4 regions of the Ectopseudomonas hydrolytica genome follow, and region 1 is predicted to be linked to each of the others. Evidence: predicted binding sites of a transcription regulator. Region 1 holds the regulator's gene; each other region holds the start of a gene.
What was found. The regulator FliA, encoded in region 1, starts transcription of late flagellar genes. The targets are predictions, from matches to a motif close to CTAAAGTTTNNNNNNNNNNNGCCGNTAA.

Region 1 (5,149 bases):
GCGGAAGCGGCAGACGCCGTCGCCACGGCGGTATCGGCGGCGGTTTCAACCGTGCCGGAGAACTGGCCCTTGCCGTGCAGCTGATCGAGCAGGGATTCGAATTCGTCGTCGGTGATTTCGTCGCTGGCGGCGCTGCTTTCGGCGCCATGGGCAGCAGCGGGCGCATCGCCCAGCGCATCGAGCAGTTGCTCGAACTCGCTGTCGGTGATGTCGCCGGAGGCGGCAGGCGCGGAAACCGGAGCGGGTTCCGGCTCCGCTTCCGGCTCCTGTGCGGGGGCAGCCGCCTCGGCACCAGCGGGCTCGGCCAGACGCGACAGTGCCGCCAGCAGTTCCGGCGTGGCCGGAGTCGGTTCGCGCCGCTCGCGCACCTCGCCGAACATGCCGTTGACGGCATCCAGAGCTTCGAGCACCACGTCCATCAATTCCGAGTCGACGCGACGCTCACCCTTGCGCAGGATGTCGAAGACGTTCTCGGCGATATGGCAGCACTCCACCAGCTCGTTGAGCTGGAGGAAACCCGCCCCGCCCTTGACGGTATGGAAACCGCGGAAGATGGCGTTGAGCAGGTTCATGTCGTCCGGTCGGCTTTCCAGCTCCACGAGCTGTTCGGACAACTGTTCGAGAATCTCGCCGGCCTCTACCAGGAAATCCTGGAGGATCTCTTCATCGGCGCCGAAGCTCATAGGGGGTGCTCCTTAGAATCCAAGACTGGACAGCAGGTCGTCGACATCGTCCTGACTGGAGGCGACGTCATCACGCTTATCGGCATGAATCTGCGGACCTTCACCCCGGGATGGCTCTTTTAATTTTTCCTGTTCGGCGCGCAGCACTTCATGGTCGTGCTGAATACCGGCAAAACGGTCGACCTGACTGGCCATGAGCACCAGCTTGAGCAGGTTGCTTTCCACCTCGGTCACCAACTGGGTGACGCGCTTGATCACCTGGCCGGTCAGGTCCTGGTAGTCCTGCGCCAGCAAGATGTCGTTGAGATGAGCGGACAGCTTGTTGCTGTCACGCTCGCTGCGAGCGAGAAACAACTCGATACGCTTGGCCAGCTCGCGAAAGCCCTCGGCGCCCATCTCGCGGCGCATGAAACGGCCCCACTCCGCGCTCAGGCTCTGCGCCTCGTCACTGAGGTCGTTGACCAGCGGCGCGCTCTGCTCCACCAGATCCATGGTGCGGTTGGCGGCCTTCTCGGTCATGGTCACGACATAGTTCAGGCGCTCGGTGGCATCGGCGATCTGCGACAGCTCCTGGGCATGCGGCATGCGCGGGTCGAGCTGGAAATTGACGATGGCGTTGTGCAGCTCCCGGGTCAGCTTGCCGACCTCGTGGTACAGGCCGCGATCGCGGACCTTGTTGAGCTCGTTGATCAGTTGCACCGCAGCGCCGAAGTTGCCTTGTTCCAGGCTATCGACCAGCTCGCGGGCGTTGCTTTTCAGGGTCGACTCGAGGTCACCCAGCGTGGAGTCATCGTGTTCCATAGCACCCTCGCGGCTGACATCAGCCGTTTACCCGCTCGAAGATCTTCTCGATCTTTTCCTTCAGCACCTGGGCGGTGAAGGGCTTGACCACATAGCCGTTCACGCCGGCCTGTGCCGCTTCGATGATCTGGTCACGTTTGGCTTCGGCGGTAACCATCAACACCGGCAGGTGCTTGAGGCGCTCGTCGGCGCGCACCGCGCGCAGCAGGTCGATGCCGGTCATGCCGGGCATGTTCCAGTCGGTCACCAGAAAGTCGAAGCTGCCGCTCTGCAGCATGGGCAGTGCCGAAGTGCCATCGTCGGCCTCGGCGGTGTTGGTGAAGCCCAAGTCCCGCAAGAGGTTCTTGATGATCCGTCGCATCGTCGAGAAATCGTCAACGATGAGGATTTTCATGTTCTTGTCCAAGTCGACCTCCGTACAGTCCCAAACGCATTGCACACGCAATGACGCCCTTTAATCGTGAAACCGACTCAGCTGGCGCGCCACTCGCCGAGCCGCGAGCGCAACCGCGCTGCGCACTGGCTATGCAACTGGCTGACGCGCGACTCGCTGACCCCCAGCACTTCGCCGATTTCCTTCAAGTTCAGTTCTTCATCGTAATACAGCGCCAGCACGAGACGTTCGCGCTCCGGCAAACCGGCGATGGCATCGGCCAAGGCCGCCTGGAAGCGTTCGTCTTCGAGGTCCCGCGAAGGTTCGAGGTGGGTGTGCCCGGCGTCTTCGTGCAAACCGCCATGCTCGCCGTCCTGCAACAGGTCGTCGAAGCTGAACAAACGGCTGCCCAAAGTGTCGCCAAGGATGCCGTAGTAATCCTCGAGACTCAATTGGAGTTCGGCCGCAACCTCGTGATCTTTAGCGTCTCGCCCGGTTCTTGCTTCAACGACACGAATGGCATCGCTGACCATGCGGCTGTTGCGGTGCACCGAACGCGGGGCCCAGTCGCCCTTGCGTACCTCGTCGAGCATGGCACCGCGGATGCGGATACCGGCGAAGGTTTCGAAACTCGCCCCCTTGCCGGAGTCGTATTTGCGCGACGCTTCCAGCAGGCCGATCATGCCGGCCTGAATGAGATCGTCGACTTGCACGCTGGCCGGTAAACGGGCCAGCAGGTGATAAGCAATGCGCTTGACCAGAGGGGCATAGCGTTCGATCAGCTGGTGCTGGGAGTCCTGCGCCTGCGCCTTGTTGTACATACGAAGTCCAGAGGCTGCTGTCATACGGCCGAGTCTGCGGTCGGTTGCTGCACCAGACGCTCGACGAAAAATTCCAGATGGCCACGGGGGTTGGCCGGCAAGGGCCAGGTATCGACCTTCTGAGCTATCGCCTTGAACGCCAGAGCGCACTTGGAACGAGGGAAGGCTTCATAGACGGCGCGCTGCTTCTGCACGGCCTTGCGCACGCACTCATCGTAGGGTACGGCGCCGACATACTGCAGGGCGACATCGAGGAAACGATCCGTCACCTTGGTCAGCTTAGCAAAGAGATTGCGCCCTTCCTGCGGGCTATGGGCCATATTGGCCAGAACGCGGAAGCGACTGATGCCGTGATCGCGGTTGAGCAGCTTGATCAGCGCGTAGGCGTCGGTGATGGAAGTCGGCTCGTCACACACCACCACGAGGATCTCCTGGGCGGCGCGAACGAAGCTGACCACCGCATCGCCGATGCCGGCAGCGGTGTCGATCACCAGCACGTCGAGGTTCTCGCTGATGTCGCTGAAGGCTTGAATCAGGCCGGCATGCTGCATCGGCGAGAGATTGACCATCGCCTGCGTGCCGGAGGCCGCCGGGACGATGCGGATACCGCCCGGTCCCTGCAGCAGCACGTCGCGCAGATCGCATTCACCGGCAATCACGTCGGCCAGGGTGCGCTTGGGCGTCAGCCCCAGCAAAACGTCGACATTCGCCAACCCCAGGTCGGCATCCATCAACATCACCCGACGGCCGAGATCGGCCAGGGCCATGGACAGATTCACCGACACATTGGTCTTGCCGACGCCACCCTTGCCGCCGGTCACCGCAATCACCTGTACGGGATGCATACCCATGTTCTTTCTACACCTTGTCTAACTTCGACCTGGCCTCGTGGCCGTTTACTCCCGCGTCATGACGCGGGAGGGTGCTACATTCTCGCCGTTTCAGCCGGCACGCTGCGCGGGGCTGTGGTACAGCCCGGCGAACATCTGCGCCATGGCATCCTCGCTCGGCGGCTCGGCGGTCTGCAGGCCTACGGCGCGGCTGACCAGCTGGTGACTACGCGGCACCTGCAGATCATCCGGGATCCGCGGTCCGTCCGTGACATAGGCTACCGGCAGATGCTGGCCTATAGCCAGACCCAAAACCTCACCCAGGCTCGCGGCCTCGTCCAGCTTCGTCAGTATGCAGCCAGAAAGGCCACAACGCTTGTAACTATGGTAGGCCGCCTTGAGCACTTGGCTCTGACTTGTTGCAGCCAGGACCAAATAATTCTTCGCCTTGATCCGCGCCGAGGCCAGGCTTTCCAGCTGCAGGCGCAGCGCCGGATCGTTACCCGGCAGACCGGCGGTATCGACCAGCACCACGCGCTTCTTGGCCAGCGGCGTCAGCGCCTGCAGCAGGGACTGACCGGGATCGATCTGGGTCACCGATACACCCAGAATACGCCCCAATGTCTTGAGCTGCTCCTGGGCACCGATACGGAAGCTGTCCATGCTCACCAGAGCGACCTGCTGCGCGCCGTACTTAAGCACGTAGCGCGCCGCCAGCTTGGCCAGGGTGGTGGTCTTGCCCATGCCGGCCGGACCGACCAGGGCGATCACCCCGCCCTCCTCCAGCGGCTCGACCTTGGGCGTCTTGATCGCATGCGCCAGGTGCGCCAGCAGCATGCGCCAGGCCTGACGCGGCTCGGCCACACCCGCGACCTTGCTCAGCAGTGCCTGCGACAGTTCGGCAGACAGGCCCATGCGCTGCAGGCGACGCCACAGATTGGCCTGCTGCGGACGACGCGTCTGCAACTGGCCCCAGGCGATCGACCCCAGCTGAACCTCAATCAGCTCGCGCAGGCCGTGCAGCTCGAAGCGCATGGCTTCCAGCGCGCGCGGATCGACCGCCGGGGCCGCGGCAGGAGCCGACTCGGCCGCGCGCTGCGGTTTGACCGGCGTGGCAGGCAGCTCGGGCGCCAGCAGCGATTCGTTGGCGAACAACTGGCGGTCCTTGCCGGCGTCCTGCTCGGCACGCGTGGCCAGCTCCGCCTGGGCACTGGCGATGCGCGCCTGGGTCTTGCGCAGCTCGGCTTCCAACGCCGGGTTCGGGCGTACCGGCGCCGGCGCCACCTGGTAGTCCAGCGCAGCGGTCAGCTCGACACCGCCAGCCACGCGGCGGTTGCCGATGATCGCGGCGTCGGCGCCCAGCTCGTCTCGCACCAGTTTCATGGCGGTCCGCATATCGGCGGCGAAGAAGCGTTTGACCTGCATGACCCTTTACCTCAGTTCTGGCCAACCGTAGCGACTATGGTGACCTGCTTGTTGTCCGGAATTTCCTGGTAGGCCAGCACATGCATGCTGGGTACCGCCAGCCGCGCGAAGCGCGACAACATCGCCCGGATCGGACCGGCCACCAGCAGAATCACCGGCTTGCCGAGCATTTCCTGGCGCTGCGCCGCTTCCACCAGGGAACGCTGCAGCTTCTCG
Region 2 (5,149 bases), 1.0 Mb from region 1:
GCGTCGCATCGATACGTTGCAGATATTCCCTTATCTCCGGGCCGAATTGCGTCTCTCGAACGATGGCAACGGCATATGCGGTCATGCTCAGGTTCGTCCTGCATCAGTGGATGAGTCGAGGATCAGGCGGCGAGGAGCGCCAGATCATTCACCCGTGACACAGTAGCGGGTGAGGAGGGGCGGTCAAGGGAGCCGGTGGCGAGGCGCGAAGCGGTTCGCTTGTGAAGAGCGCGAGGGGAGATGGGGCAGGGCGCAGCGGCTGAACCGCTGCGCCCTTTGCTTCAGCGGTTGAAGCGCTCGACCAGGGCGTATTGGCCCTGTGCGGTGGTGGTGAGCGCCTCGCTGAGCTTGGCGGTGCTTTTGGCTTCGCCTGCGGTCTGGTCGGCCAGTTGGGCGATGGTGGTGATGTTCTGGTTGATCTCGTCGGCCACGGCGCTCTGCTCTTCGGCCGCGGCCGCGATCTGGTTGGCCATGTCGGCGATGTTGGCCACCGAGTCGCTGATGCCGGCCAGGGCCTGGTCGGCCTTGAGCACTCGCTCCACGCCTTCGTCGGCCTGCTTGCGGCCGATTTCCATGGTCATCACGGCCTCTTCGGCGGTGCGCTGCAGTTTGGCGATCAGGGTGTGGATCTGTTCGGTGGATTCCGCGGTGCGCTGGGCCAGGGAGCGAACCTCGTCGGCCACCACGGCGAAGCCGCGGCCCATTTCGCCGGCACGCGCGGCTTCGATGGCGGCGTTGAGGGCCAGCAGGTTGGTCTGGTCGGCGATGCCCTTGATCACGTCGACCACGCCGCCGATCTCATTGCTGTCCTGGGCCAGGCGGGTGACGGTCTCGCCGGTGTCGCCCACCGATTGCGACAGGCGCTGGATGGCTTCGCGGGTTTCCGCGGCAATGCTGCGCCCTTCGCTGGTCAGACGGTTGGCTTCCTGAGTGGCGATGGCGGTACGGGCGACGTTGCTGGCGACTTCCAGAGTGGTGGCGGCCATCTCGTTGACGGCGGTGGCGACCTGTTCGGTCTCGCTGCGCTGGCGCTCGAGACCGGCCGAGCTGTTGTGCGCCAGCTTGTCGGCTTCACGCGCCTGCTGGGTGAGCTGTTCGGCGGTGTCCTGCAGGCGGGTCAGGCAGGTTTTCAGGCGCGCATCCTGGCTGAGCATGGCCATTTCCAGGCGCGCTTCGGCGCCGCGGCTGTCGGTGTACATCTGCGCGATCAGCGGGTCGGAGGTGGTCTGATCGGCGATGCGCAGTAGGCGCTTGATGCCACGGGTCTGCCAGGCGATGCCGGCCAGGCCCAGAGGAACGGAGAGCAGGGCGGCGAGGATGAACCCCCAGTTGCTGCCGATCCAGTGGCCGATCAGAAAACCGATCTGGCTGACCAGAATGAAGGGCATCCAGGCCTGTACGATGGGCAGCCACTGGTTACTGGCGGGGACGGCCGATTTGCCGGCGTTGACCCGCGCATACAGCGCTTCGGCGCGGCGTACCTGTTCGGCAGTGGGTTTGACCCGTACCGATTCGTAACCGACGACCTGGTTGTTCTCGGTCATCGGGGTGACGTAGGCGTTGACCCAGTAATGGTCGCCATTCTTGCTGCGGTTCTTGACGATGCCCATCCACGGCCGGCCCTTCTTCAGGGTCGTCCACATGTGGTCGAACACCGCTGGCGGCACGTCCGGGTGACGCACGATGTTGTGCGGCGCGCGCAGCAGTTCCTCGCGGGAGAAACCGCTGATCTCGACGAAGGCATCGTTGCAGTAGGTGATCTGGCCCTTGAGGTCGGTGGTGGAAATCAGGCGCTGCTGAGCGGGGAAGGTGCGTTCGCGCTGAGTGACCGGCTGGTTGTTACGCATGGCAGGTATCCGTCGTTGTAATGCCCTGTCATCGGCCGCGAAGCGGCAAAGTTGAGGGCTGAATCCGTTTTGGCGAGTGTAATCGCTTTATGACTGACGTCACATTTCTGTCGTGACATTGGCCATCCGTGACCCGACGGGAAAGCCCTGCCGCCTGGGGCGGCAGGGCTGCTGCATCAGCTGGCGATCATCTGGCGCAGCACGTAGTGCAGAATGCCGCCAGCCTTGAAGTACTCGACCTCGTTGAGGGTGTCGATGCGGCACAGCACTTCGACTTCCTCATGCGCGCCGTCTTCACGGGTGATGATCAGCGTCAGTGGCATCTGCGGGCGCAGTTCCACGCCTTCCAGCCCTTCGATAGCCAGTACTTCCTTGCCGGTCAGTTTGAGGCTGTTGCGGTCGGTGCCGGGCTTGAACTGCAGTGGCAGCACGCCCATGCCCACCAGGTTGGAGCGGTGGATGCGCTCGAAGCTTTCCGCGATCACCGCCTTGACCCCCAGCAGGTTGGTGCCCTTGGCCGCCCAGTCGCGGCTGGAGCCGGTGCCGTATTCCTTGCCGGCGATGATCAGCAGCGGCGTGCCCTCGGCCTGGTAGCGCATGGCCGCGTCATAGATCGCCAGCTTCTCGCCGCTGGGCACGTGCAGGGTGTTGCCGCCTTCCTCGCCGCCGAGCATTTCGTTGCGGATGCGGATATTGGCGAAGGTGCCGCGCATCATCACTTCGTGGTTGCCGCGGCGCGAGCCATAGGAGTTGAAGTCGGCCTTGTCCACGCCATGCTCGCGCAGATAGCGCCCGGCCGGGCTGTCGGCCTTGATGTTGCCGGCCGGCGAGATGTGGTCGGTGGTCACCGAATCGCCGAGCAGGGCGAGGATGCGCGCCTGGCGGATATCGGTGATACGTGGCGGATCGCCAGCGATGTCCTCGAAGAACGGCGGATGCTGGATGTAGGTGGAGTCGCCCTGCCAGGCGTAAGTGTCGGCCTTGGGCACGTCGATGGCCTGCCATTTCTCGTCGCCGGCGAAGACCTCTGCGTATTCCTTGCGGAACATGGCGGTGTCGACCTGGGCGATGGCCTGGGTGATCTCGGCCTGGGTCGGCCAGATGTCCTTGAGGTAGACCGGCTGGCCGTCCTTGCCGGTGCCGAGGGCGTCGCGGGTCAGGTCGAGGCGCACGCTGCCGGCCAGGGCATAGGCCACCACCAGGGGTGGCGAGGCCAGCCAGTTGGTTTTCACCAGCGGGTGCACGCGGCCCTCGAAGTTGCGGTTGCCGGAGAGCACCGAGGCGACGGTCAGGTCGGCCTGGGTGATGGCCTTCTCGATGGGCTCGCGCAGCGGGCCGGAGTTGCCGATGCAGGTGGTGCAGCCGTAGCCCACCAGGTCGAAACCGAGCTTCTCCAGATAGGGCGTCAGGCCGGCGGCATTGAAGTACTCGGTGACCACCTTGGAGCCGGGGGCCAGCGAGCTCTTCACCCAGGGCTGACGCTGCAGGCCTTTTTCCACCGCCTTCTTGGCCAGCAGGCCGGCGGCCATCATCACGCTGGGGTTGGAGGTGTTGGTGCAGGAGGTGATGGCTGCGATCACCACCGCGCCGTCTTTCAGGCGATGGGTATGGCCCTCGTCCTCATAGTCGATTTCGCCGCTCTGCTTGTCGCCGCCGACGGCGGTACCGCCGCCGCCTTCGCTGAGCAGGCGGCCCTCTTCCTTGGCGCTCGGCTTGAGCTGCAGGCCGACGAAGTCGTCGAAGGCCTGGCTGACCTGGCCCAGCGAGACGCGATCCTGCGGGCGCTTGGGTCCGGCCAGGCTGGCTTCGACGCTGCCCAGGTCCAGGCTCAGGCTGTCGGTGAACAGCGGCTCGGCGCCTGGCTCGCGCCACAGGCCCTGGGCCTTGCTGTAGGCCTCGACCAGTTGCACGGTGGCATCCGGGCGGCCGGACAGACGCAGGTAGCCGAGGGTGATCTCGTCCACCGGGAAGAAACCGCAGGTGGCGCCGTATTCCGGGGCCATGTTGGCGATGGTGGCGCGGTCGGCCAGCGGCAGGTCGGCCAGGCCGTCGCCGTAGAACTCGACGAATTTGCCCACCACGCCCTTCTTGCGCAGCATCTGGGTGACGGTGAGCACCAGGTCGGTGGCGGTGATGCCTTCCTTGAGCTTGCCGCTGAGCTTGAAGCCGATGACTTCCGGAATCAGCATCGACACCGGCTGGCCGAGCATGGCCGCTTCCGCCTCGATGCCGCCGACGCCCCAGCCGAGCACGCCGAGACCGTTGATCATGGTGGTGTGTGAGTCGGTGCCGACCAGGGTGTCGGGGAAGGCGAGGGTGACGCCGTCTTCTTCCTTCGTCCACACGGTGCGCGCCAGGTATTCGAGATTGACTTGGTGACAGATGCCGGTGCCCGGCGGCACCACGCTGAAGTTGTCGAAGGCGTGCTGGCCCCAGCGCAGGAAGGCGTAGCGCTCGCCGTTGCGCTGCATTTCCAGTTCGACGTTGTCGTGGAAGGCGCTGGAGGAGGCGTAGCGGTCGACCATCACCGAGTGGTCGATGACCAGATCCACCGGCGACAGCGGGTTGATGCGCTGCGGGTCGCCGCCGGCCTTGGCCATGGCGTCGCGCATGGCGGCCAGGTCGACCACCGCCGGCACGCCGGTGAAGTCCTGCATCAGCACGCGCGCGGGGCGGTACTGGATCTCGCGGTCGGAGGCGCGCTGGTCGAGCCAGTCGACCATGGCCTGCAGGTCCTGCGGCTGTACGGTCTTGCCGTCTTCGTTGCGCAGCAGGTTTTCCAACAGCACCTTGAGCGACTTGGGCAGGCGGTCGATGTTGCCGAGGCGCTGGGCGGCTTCGGGCAGGCTGAAGTAGTGGTAGGTGGCGTCGCCGACTTTCAGTTCGCGGCGGCAGTTCAGGCTATCGAGGGAGGGCATTGCACATCTCCTTGGGCCCGCACGGTTCGGGCTGTGTCTGATGGCGGCAGACCTTCAAGCTAGTTCGGCTTGGGCGGTCTGGCTAGCGCATATCCTTTCGGTTGCTATGCGCTGCCTGTCTGTTGCGACGAGGCGGGGCGGCCAGCTTGCCGGTCCGTAGCTGCAGACAGCGCATAAGTAGCTGGACAGGTTTACCGGCTCGGGGTTCCGGTCTCGGGTATCATGCGCGCCTCAAGGAGACCCGTTGATGAATATCCTGTTTCTGCATTGCCGCCCCGGTTTCGAGGGGGAGGTTTGCGCCGAGATCACCGACCTTGCGGCGCGTCTGGATGTGCCGGGCTACTCCAGGGCCAAGCCCGGTAGCGCGTGCGCCGAGTTCGTCTG
Region 3 (5,149 bases), 2.5 Mb from region 1:
GTTGTCCTGCAGCAGGCAGCGCAGCCAGGCGAGGGCGAACAGCAGGGGTGCGGTTTCCACCCCGACGAAGCGCCCGCGGGGAAACTGCCGCGCCAGGTACAACAGCGTCCCGGCCGTACCACACCCCAGATCGACGAAGCTCGGCGGCTGCTCGCGCTCGGCCAACCATTGTTGCAGTTGCTGCCGGGCTCGGCGCCCGCTGAGGTAGAGCGGCACCTGCTCGCGCAGGCTGTTCCAGTTGACCAGCAGCAACAGCACGAACCCCAGGAGGAACAGCCAGGCCGGCAGTTCGGCACGCTGCACCAGCAGCAAGGCGGGAAGGAACGCCAGGTTGATCCACAGCCACCAGCGCGACAGCCCCAGGCGCCAGCCGATGGCCGCCGCCGCCACGCCTTGCACCAGGCTCACCGCCATCAACGGCAGCGGCCGGCCCAACAACGCCAGCAGGTACACCAACCCCACCACCAGGATGATCGCCAGCCCTTGCGCCAGCATCGCCCGCACCAGCGGCAGACGCGTCACCGCTCCCCCTTGCCCCATCGCTACCCGGCTCCCCGTGACGGCGACCGAATCGCCGCCAGGCGCTCATGCTAAACTCGCCGCGATCGACTCTCCACCACCCGGAAGCTCCATGGCCAAACGCCAACTCAATCGCCGCCAGAACTGGCGTATCGAAAAAATCCAGGGCGAACGCGCTGCCCGCGCCGCCAAGCGCGAATCACGCGCTGTGGAAGCACTGGAAGGCGGCGACCTCGGCCCGGAACAGACCGGACTGGTGATCGCGCATTTCGGCGTGCAGGTGGAAATCGAGGGGCTGCAGGGTGAACTGGCCGGGCGGGTATTCCGCTGCCACCTGCGCGCCAACCTGCCGGCGCTGGTCACCGGCGACCAGGTGGTCTGGCGCCCCGGCAACCAGGGCGATGGCGTGATCGTCGCACAGCTGCCGAGAAGCAGCGAGCTGTGTCGTCCGGACATGCGCGGCCAGCTCAAGCCGGTGGCAGCCAACGTCGATCAGATCGTCATCGTCTTCGCGCCCCTGCCCGAACCGCACGCCAACCTGATCGACCGTTACCTGGTGGCCGCTGAACATGCCGGCATCCGTCCGCTGCTGCTGCTGAACAAGGCCGACCTGATCGACGAGCAGAATCAGGTGGCGCTGGAGGCCCTGCTCAAGGTCTATCGCCAGCTGGGCTATCCCCTGCTGGAAGTTTCGGCGCATCAGGGCGATGGCATGGAGCAGCTGAAGAAGCGCCTGGACGGCCACGTCAGCGTCTTCGTCGGCCAGTCCGGGGTCGGCAAATCGTCACTGGTCAACGGCCTGCTGCCGGGCGTCGACACCCGCGTCGGCGCGCTGTCGGAGCTGACCGGCAAGGGCACCCATACCACCACCACGGCGCGGCTATTCCACTTTCCCGGCGGCGGCCAACTGATCGATTCCCCCGGCATCCGCGAATTCGGCCTGGGCCACGTCAGCCGCGACGATGTGGAGGCTGGTTTCATCGAGTTCCACGACCTGCTCGGGCGCTGCCGTTTCCGCGACTGCAAGCACGACCGCGAGCCCGGTTGCGCGCTGCTACAGGCCCTGGAGGACGGGCGCATTCAGGCGCAGCGCATGGCCAGCTACCGCCACATCCTTGCCAGCCTGCCCGAAGACGATTACTGATTGCCCAGCTGATCGAACTGCAGGGCGCCTTCCTCGAAGATGTTCAGCCGCTCGCGCACCTGGCCGGCCGGCAGCGGTTCGTTCGCCGCGCCGCCCGGTGCGGCGCCGTCGGCCGGAGCGGGCGGCTCTTCGCCACCTTGCTCACCCTCGATGGCACGCTGCGCCTTCTTGGTCAGCACCACGATATCGATGCGCCGATTGACCGGGTTGAAGGGATCGTTGCGATCGAACAGCGCCGAGGAGGCGTAGCCCACCACCCGCGCCACCTGCTCATCGGCATAACCGCCGGCGATCAGCGCACGCCGCGCCGCATTGGCACGGTTGGCTGACAATTCCCAGTTGCCGAAATCGCCACGCCCGACGAAGGGCTTGGCATCGGTATGGCCACTGATGCTGATCTTGTTCGGCACCGCGCGAATGGTGTCGGCCATGGCCAGCAGGATGTCTTCGAAGTAGGGCTGCAGGTTGGCGCTGCCGAGGGCGAACATCGGACGGTTCTCGGCATCCACGATCTGGATGCGCAGGCCGTCCTGGGTGATCTCGAACAGGATCTGATCCTTGAAACGCTGCAGCTCGGGGTTTTCCTCGACCTTGTTCTGCAGCTCCTGCAGCACCAGCTCCAGACGCTCGCGCTCGAGCTTGTCGGCCAGGCTTTCGACCTGGTCGGCGTCGATGTCCACGTCCTGGCTATCGGTCAGGTCCTGGATTTCCGGGTTGAGGGTGCGGTCGGGCGCCGGCGTGGGCGAGCCGCCCAGATCGATGGCGTGCGGGCTGGCGCTCTCGGTAAAGCCGATGGGGTCCTGGAAGTAACCGGAAATGGCCTTCTTCTGCTCCGGCGTGGCCGACGACATCAGCCACATGACCAGAAAGAACGCCATCATGGCGGTGGCGAAGTCGGCGAAGGCGATCTTCCAGGCGCCACCATGATGCCCGCCAGCGTTCTTCTTGACCCGCTTGACGATGATGGGTTGGTTGTTTTCCATGGCTCAGCGTCTCGGCTCAGTTGCCACGCATGGCCTGCTCGAGCTCGCTGAAGCTCGGCCGGTGCGCAGGGAACAGCACCTTGCGCCCGAACTCCACGGCCAGGCTCGGCGGCATGCCGGACGCCGAGGCCACCAGCGTCGCCTTGATCGCCTCGTAAAGGTTCAGCTCTTCCTTGGCGTCATGCTCCAGCGCATTCGACAGCGGGCCGAAGAAGCCATAGGAAGCAAGGATGCCGAGGAAGGTACCGACCAGCGCCGTGGCGACCTTTTCGCCGATCTGCGCGTTGTCCGCCTCGGCGAGGATCGACATGGTGATCACGATACCCAGCACGGCCGCGACGATACCCATGGCCGGCAGGCCGTCGGCGATCTTGGCCACCGCATGGGCCGGATGCTCCACCTCCTCCTTGAGGCTGGCCAGCTCCATGTCGAACAGGCCTTCCAGCTCGTGGGGGGCCATGTTGCCGGAGGACATGATGCGCAGGTAATCGCAGATGAACGCCGTCATCCGCGCATCCTTGAGCACGCCGGGGTACTTGCTGAAGATCGGGCTGGCGTTGGGGTCCTCGACGTCCGCCTCGATGGCCATCATGCCCTCGCGGCGGCTCTTGTTGAGGATCTCGTAGAGCAGCTTGAGCACTTCCAGATAGTAGGTATGGGTGAAGCGGGTGCCGAACATGCTCAGCGACTTCTTGAACACCGTCATGAACATGCTGCCCGGGTTGGCCTGGAGGAAGCCCCCCAGGGCCGCCCCGCCGATGATCAAAACCTCGAAGGGATGGACCAGTGCCATCAGTTGACCACCGGAGAGAACGAAGCCGCCGAACACGCACGCAAACACGACGACGATGCCTATGATTTTGACCATAAAGAAGTACTTATGAACTCAAGAAAGAAGGTTATTAAAAACAGCCCTTCTAATTATCGGAACTTATACGCCAGACTATAGCCAGTTAAGGTCAAAAGCCAGATCGGCTCAACCCACATGTCGACGCCAAAGCCCTTGCCACGCACCCTCGACGCCTGGTTGCAACAGCTGGGCAAGCTGCCCCTGCCAATCGAGCAGGAGCAGCATGCGCGCTTGCGTCGCACCCTGAGCGACAGCCGCCGCACCTGGCGCGAGATAGCCGAAGCCATCGAGCTCAGCCCTTCCTTCGCCCTGCAGGTGTTGCGCGAAGCCAACCAGTCGGGCAGCAGCCTCAGCGCCCCCGCCGACAGCCTGGAAACCGCGTTGTCACGTCTCGGCCTGAGTCGCTGCGAAGCGCTGCTCAATCAGGCACCCGCCCTGCCGGAAAACGACATTCCCCTGGCGTTGCGACAGATCCTGCTGATCAGCCAGCACGCCAGCCAGCAGGCCCGCGGCCTGTTCGGCGCCCGGCTGGCGCGCCTGTGGAACGAGCTGCACGGCTGCAGCCTGCTGTTTCTGGCGCCGCTCTGGCCCTTGCTGTGCGCCCATCCCCAGCTGTTCGAGGCCTGGGAGCAGCGCATTCTGCTCAAGGGCGAGCGTCCCGCACGGGTCGAGCAGGAACTGCTCGGCGTTCCGCTGATTCATCTGTGCATCAAGCTGGCGGAGCGCTGGCGCCTGCCGGAATGGATCGTTCAAGGCTACCGCCTGCTGGAACGCGACCGACGCCTGCTGGTCAAGGCGCTGCATATCGCCCGCGACAACGAACACCCGCTGCATCAGCAACAATTGCTCGACGCCGATATCCCGCTGCGCCGCTGGCTGACCCAGCCGAGCAACTGCGTGCTGCTGGCCAACGGCCTGGCGGTATCGGCCCACCACGCCTGGGACACGCCGCACAGCCTGCGCTGGCAACGCCTGACCGGCCTCTATCTGCAGTTGCCGCTGAGCGAACTGCAACAGGAGGTGCACCAGCATGCAGTGAGCAGTGCGCGCCTGATCCACGACGCCGCACTCTGGCACCCGGCCGAGGCTCTGCTCTGGCCCTGGGACGCGCACCGCCTGAAGCCCGCGCCGACTCCAGCGGCCATCCCCAAGCGCGACCATCTCGCCGCCTGGCGCGAGCACTGCGCGCGCCTGCTTGCCGACCCCAGCAGCTTCGCCAACGTGCCGCAACTGACCGCCTGCGCCCGCGATGCGCTGCAGGCCTGCGGCCTCAAGCGCGTACTGCTGCTGCTCGCCGACCGCCAGCACAGTCGCCTGCAGGCCCAGCAGCAGGCCGGCCTCGGCCCCGACGCAGCAACCCTGACCCTGGACCCGGCGCATAGCCAGGTCCTGCGCCGCCTGCTCAGCGAGCCCGGCCAGCTGCGCCTGAGCCCGGCCAATGTCGCGCAGTTCTCGGCGTTGCTGCCGGGCAATCTCAAGGCCCTGTTCCCCAGCGAACACCTGCTGCTGCGCTCGCTGGCCAACAACGGCCGAGTGGTGATGCTGCTGGTCGCCGACCAGGGCGGGCAGCCGCTCAACGAGCTCAGCCTGCAGGCCTTCGCCAAGACCGTGCAGTGCATCGAGCGCGCCCTGGCCAGCTTCTCCAGACGCGCG
Region 4 (5,149 bases), 2.4 Mb from region 1:
TCCGGGCTACAGGAGTTGCGTAGCCCGGATGCAATCCGGGGATTTTCGAGCACAAGGAGGTGCCGAATGGTGAAATACCGAAGAGCCAAGGTAGCCGGCGGCTGTTATTTCTTGACGCTGGCTCTGCAAGACAGACGTAGTGATCTGCTGTTCAAAAACGCGGCGGTTTTACGTCGATGTATGCAGGATACGCAGGCACGACTGCCTTTTCGTGTACCTGCGTTGGTGGTGCTGCCAGATCACGTTCATATGCTGATGGTGCTACCACCTGATGACGCCGATTTCTCTGCGCGAATACGTATGCTCAAGGCCTCTTTCGTGGGAGCACTACGCCAGCGGGTTGGCAGCGAAGTGCGCACCAACGCCAAAGGTGAGGCCAACATCTGGCAGCGACGTTTTTGGGAGCATCTGATTCGTGACGAGCAGGATTACCGACATCATGTGGACTACATCCATATCAATCCGCTCAAGCATGGTCTGGTCGCTCGCGTACGGGATTGGCCATTTTCCAGCTTTCATCATTATGTGCGTCAAGGCTTGCTACCCATCGACTGGGCCGGCGGAACAGGTGTCGAGATCGAAGATGCTGGTGAATGAGGTATTCCCCGGATTGCATCCGGGCTACGCGGGATCTGTAGCCCGGATGCAATCCGGGAGCTTGTGCTGACCATGCCATTCAAACGCTGGCGGCGTTGGCTGCTGATCCTCCTGCTTCCCCTCGCCCTGCTCTGGCTGGCCGACCGCCTGTTCCCGCTGCCCCTGCCCGAAGACGACCTGGCGCGCGTGGTGCTGGCCGAAGACGGCACGCCGCTGTGGCGTTTCGCCGACCGCGACGGCGTGTGGCGCTACCCGGTGACGCCGGGCGAGGTCTCGCCCTATTACCTCGAAGCATTGCTGACCTACGAGGATCGCTGGTTCCGCCAGCACCCCGGCATCAACCCGCTGGCGCTCGGGCGTGCGGCCTGGCAGAACCTTACCGGCGGGCGCGTGGTGTCAGGCGGCAGCACGCTGTCGATGCAGGTGGCGCGTCTGCTCGATCCGCATGGCCGTGACCTGCCCGGCAAGCTCAAGCAACTGTGGCGCACCGCGCAGCTGGAATGGCACCTGTCCAAGGACGAAATCCTCACCCTGTATCTGAATCGCGCGCCCTTCGGCGGCACCCTGGAGGGCGTGGCCGCCGCCAGCTGGAGCTATCTGGGCAAGCCGCCGAGCCAACTGACTCGCGCCGACGCCGCGCTGCTCGCCGTGCTGCCGCAGGCGCCCAGCCGGCTGCGCCCGGACCGTCATCCCGAGCGAGCCCAGGCGGCGCGCGACAAGGTGCTGCGGCGCCTGGGCGAATATCAGGTATGGCCGCAGGCGCAGGTCGACGAAGCGCTGGAAGAGCCGGTGTTCCTCGCGCCGCGCCGTGAGCCGAGCCTGGCACCCCTGCTGGCGCGGCGGTTGAATCGCGCCGGCAGCCCGCCGGTGATTCGCACCACGCTGGATGCGGGTTTGCAGCTGCGTCTGGAGGATCTGCTGCTGGGCTGGCGCGCGCGCCTGCCGGAGCGTACCTCGGCGGCGATCCTGGTGGTGGAGCACGAAAGCATGGCCGTGCGCGCCTACCTGGGCTCGGTGGATATCGCTGACACGTCGCGCTTCGGTCACGTCGACATGGTGCGCGCCCTGCGCTCGCCCGGCTCGACGCTCAAGCCCTTCCTCTACGGCATGGCCCTGGATGCCGGGCTGATCCACTCCGAATCGCTGCTGCAGGACGTGCCGCGGCATTACGGCGACTACCGTCCCGGCAACTTCGCCGCCGGCTTCGTCGGCCCGGTGTCGGCCAGCGAGGCGCTGGCCACCTCGCTGAACCTGCCGGCCGTGCAGCTGCTCGAAGCCTACGGACCGAAGCGTTTTGCCGGCGAGCTGCGCAGCGCGGGGCTGCCGATCCGTCTGCCGGCGCTGGCCGAGCCCAACCTGGCGCTGATTCTCGGCGGCGGCGGCGCGCGTCTGGAATCGTTGCTGGCCGGTTACAGCGCCTTCGCGCGTGGTGGCATGGCGGCCCGTCCACGCCTGCAGCCAGAAGATGAACTGCGCGAGCGCCGTTTGCTGTCCCCCGGTTCGGCCTGGATCATCCGGCGCATTCTCAGCGGCCAGGCGCGCCCGGATCGTGACCCGCGCGCACAGCTGGCGCAGCGCCCGACCCTGGCCTGGAAGACCGGCACCAGTTACGGCTTTCGCGATGCCTGGGCCATCGGCGTCGGCCCGCGCCATCTGATCGGCATCTGGATCGGCCGCCCGGACGGCACCCCGGTGCCCGGCCAGTTCGGTCTGGCTTCCGCCGCGCCGCTGCTGTTGCAGGTGCATGATCTGCTGGTCAATCGCGACAGTCAGCGCGGCATCGCTGCGCCGGCCGATCCGCAGCCGGCCGAGGTCGGCGTGGCCGCCATCTGCTGGCCGCTGGGCCAGCCGATGAGCAAGGACGACCCCAACTGCCGACGCCTGCGCTTCGCCTGGACGCTCGAGGGCACCACGCCGCCTACCTTGCAGGCAGCCGATCAGCCGGTGGGCAGCGGTCTGCGCGAGCGCTACTGGGTCAATGCCGAAGGCCGACGCGTCGGTCCCGGCTGCGCCGGTGCACAGATGCGCGAGCTGCTGCTGTGGCCGGCGCCGCTGGAGCCCTGGCTGCCGCGGCGCGAGCGACGTGCCGCTCGTCTGCCCCTGGCCGATGCACACTGCCCGCCGCCAGCGCAGGCGCAACCGGCGCCGCTGACCATCGTCGGGGTGCGCCAGGGCGAGCGTCTGCGTCAGCCGCAGGTCGGCGGCGAGGCGCTGCGCCTGAGCCTTTCCGCCCTGGGCGGCAGCGGCCGGCGCTGGTGGTTCGTCGACGGTCGGCCGCTGGGCGACAGCGCGATGGATGCACCTTTCAGTCATGCCTTCGAACCCGGGCAGCATCAGCTCAGCGTGCTCGACGAGGCGGGTCAGACCGCCCGTGTGCAGTTCGAGGTGACGCGTTGAGCGGCCACCCCAGATGGCGTTTTGCTGGCTAAACTCAGCAGGCAGAGTTCGCACGGGTGATACGAGCGATGACTGGGTTGTTGCGCCTGCTGCTGTTGTCGCTGCTTTGTGCCGAACTCTCGGCGACGGAGCTGGTGCTCTATACGGAAGAGAATCCGCCCATCAACTTCAGCCAGGCCGGTGAGCCTGACGGCATGGCCGTCGAGGTGGTCCGGGAGCTGCTGCAGCGCACCGACAGCCGCGCGCAGATTCTCAGCGTGCCCTGGGCGCGCGGCTACCGGATGGCGACCACCCAGCCCGACGTCGGCCTGTTCGTGACGGTGCGCACCCCCGAGCGCGAGACGCTGTTCCGCTGGGTCGGGCCGATCATCAGTACCCGCACCAGTCTGTACGCCCGCAGTGGCGAGGCGCTGCCGGTCACCAGTCTGGAAGAGGCCCGGCAACTGGGGCGCATCGCCGTGCCGCGTGACTGGTATTCGCATCAGGTGCTGGTGCGGCTGGGGTTCAGCAACCTGGAGCTGGTGCCGAAACCCCACGAAATGGTGCGCATGACCCTGCTGGGGCGGGTGCCTCTGATGGTCTACGAGGACCAGTTGCTGCCGGGCCTGCTGCAGGAGGTGGGCGCGGCGCCGGATGCCCTGCAACATGTGCATACCTTCATGCGCACCAGCAGCTATATCGCCTTCTCCCTCGGCACCGACCCGGTGCTGGTGCAGCGCTGGCAGGCGGAACTCGACGCGATGAAGCACGACGGCAGCTTCGCGCGCATCCATCTGCGCTGGTTTCCCGATGAGCCGCCCGCGGGATTGCTGGCCGATCAGGACCTGCTGCCGTGAATGACCGGGGCCGACCGCACGTCTGAAAACGACGGATTGCCCCTTATTTCTTGCCCCTGAGCGCCGATACGGTTTGCGCGTGGTCTTGTCTGTAATATTGTGGACACAATTGTATCCAATGTGTCTGGCGAACTTCTGGAGTGCCCTATGCTTCTATGGCAACGCAGTATTCAGTGGCAGTTGATACTCAGCATGGGCGCTGCCCTGCTGGCCAGTATTCTGATCGTCGTGGGCATCTACTCGGCGGTGGTCAATCGTCTGACCGAGCGCTACCTGATCGAAGAGGCGTTACCGGCGCGGGTGCTGGCGATCCGCAACGATCTGGAACGCGTGCTCACCGCACCGATCACCGCCAACGCCTCGATTGCCGAGAACAGCCTGGTGCAGGACTGGCTGGCCGCCGGTGAAGACGCTGCGCGACGCGACGAGTTCGCTCGCTACCTGGAAGGCGTGCGTGCCCAGCAGAACGCCATGACCACCTCCATCGTCGCCCTGGCCAGCGGCAACTACACCACCGGTGAAGGGCTGATGCGCACCCTCGACCGCAGTCAGGCAGAGAACCAGTGGTTCTATCGCCTGGTCGACAGCGACCGCGACCGCGTGCTGGAGATCGATATCGACAAGACCACGCGCCTGCCCACGCTGTTCATCAATCAGCGCATCAGGCAGGGCGGCAAGACGCTCGGTGTGTCCGGGCTGGGCTACAACCTGGCGGACATGTCGAAGATGATCAGCGAGTTCCGTTTCGGCACGCGCGGCCAGGTGTTTCTGATCGACAGCCAGGGCAACGTCAAGGTGCACCCGCGCACGGAGCTGAGCGGCAGCGGCAGGCTCGTTGAGCTGTTCGGCGCCGACGCCGGCCGCCAGGTGCTGGCTGGCGACAGCCGTGCGGTGCGCTTCGAGCGCGACGGCGAAACCTTTCTCGCCGTGGCGCAGAAGTTCGCCAGCCTGGACTGGCTGCTGGTCAGCGAGGTGCCGGAGGCGGAGATCTATGCCGAGGCGCGTCAGGCGCTGCTGCTGACCAGCCTGATCGGCGTCGCCGTGGCGCTGCTGTTCCTCGGCCTGGTGGTATTGCTGGCGCGCGGGCTGGTGCGGCCGATTCGCCAGGTCACCCAGGCGCTGGTGGAAATCGGCGGCGGTGGCGGCGACCTGACCCGTCGGCTGGATGAGTCGCGCGCCGACGAGCTGGGTGACCTGGCCCGCGGCTTCAATCGTTTCCTGGGCAGCCAGCGCGAGCTGATCGGCGACGTGCTGGCCACCAGCGAACGCCTGCGCACGGCGGTCGCGCAGGTGGCGCAGGTGGTGGAGAACACCGCCGG

Region 2: the regulator FliA is predicted to act here: its motif matches at 1,876-1,903, upstream of L1F06_RS10085 (methyl-accepting chemotaxis protein).
Region 3: the regulator FliA is predicted to act here: its motif matches at 3,568-3,595, upstream of motA (flagellar motor stator protein MotA).
Region 4: the regulator FliA is predicted to act here: its motif matches at 3,873-3,900, upstream of L1F06_RS03805 (methyl-accepting chemotaxis protein).

Annotation. Positions count from the first base shown of each region.
Region 1 is NZ_CP099397.1:3,200,396-3,205,544, forward strand. It holds gene L1F06_RS14875 (chemotaxis protein CheA) at 1-683, opposite strand, end outside; gene L1F06_RS14880 (protein phosphatase CheZ) at 696-1,484, opposite strand; gene L1F06_RS14885 (chemotaxis response regulator CheY) at 1,504-1,878, opposite strand; gene fliA (RNA polymerase sigma factor FliA) at 1,956-2,702, opposite strand; gene fleN (flagellar synthesis regulator FleN) at 2,699-3,529, opposite strand; gene flhF (flagellar biosynthesis GTPase FlhF) at 3,620-4,933, opposite strand; gene flhA (flagellar biosynthesis protein FlhA) at 4,945-5,149, opposite strand, start outside.
Region 2 is NZ_CP099397.1:2,178,150-2,183,298, forward strand. It holds gene L1F06_RS10080 (DUF1330 domain-containing protein) at 1-85, opposite strand, end outside; gene L1F06_RS10085 (methyl-accepting chemotaxis protein) at 282-1,847, opposite strand; gene acnA (aconitate hydratase AcnA) at 2,024-4,765, opposite strand; gene rlmM (23S rRNA (cytidine(2498)-2'-O)-methyltransferase RlmM) at 5,013-5,149, shown strand, end outside.
Region 3 is NZ_CP099397.1:712,349-717,497, reverse strand. It holds gene L1F06_RS03285 (class I SAM-dependent methyltransferase) at 1-495, opposite strand, end outside; gene rsgA (small ribosomal subunit biogenesis GTPase RsgA) at 632-1,663, shown strand; gene motB (flagellar motor protein MotB) at 1,657-2,646, opposite strand; gene motA (flagellar motor stator protein MotA) at 2,663-3,514, opposite strand; gene L1F06_RS03265 (HDOD domain-containing protein) at 3,632-5,149, shown strand, end outside.
Region 4 is NZ_CP099397.1:835,364-840,512, forward strand. It holds gene L1F06_RS03790 (REP-associated tyrosine transposase) at 67-597, shown strand; gene pbpC (peptidoglycan glycosyltransferase PbpC) at 670-2,994, shown strand; gene L1F06_RS03800 (substrate-binding periplasmic protein) at 3,063-3,830, shown strand; gene L1F06_RS03805 (methyl-accepting chemotaxis protein) at 3,978-5,149, shown strand, end outside.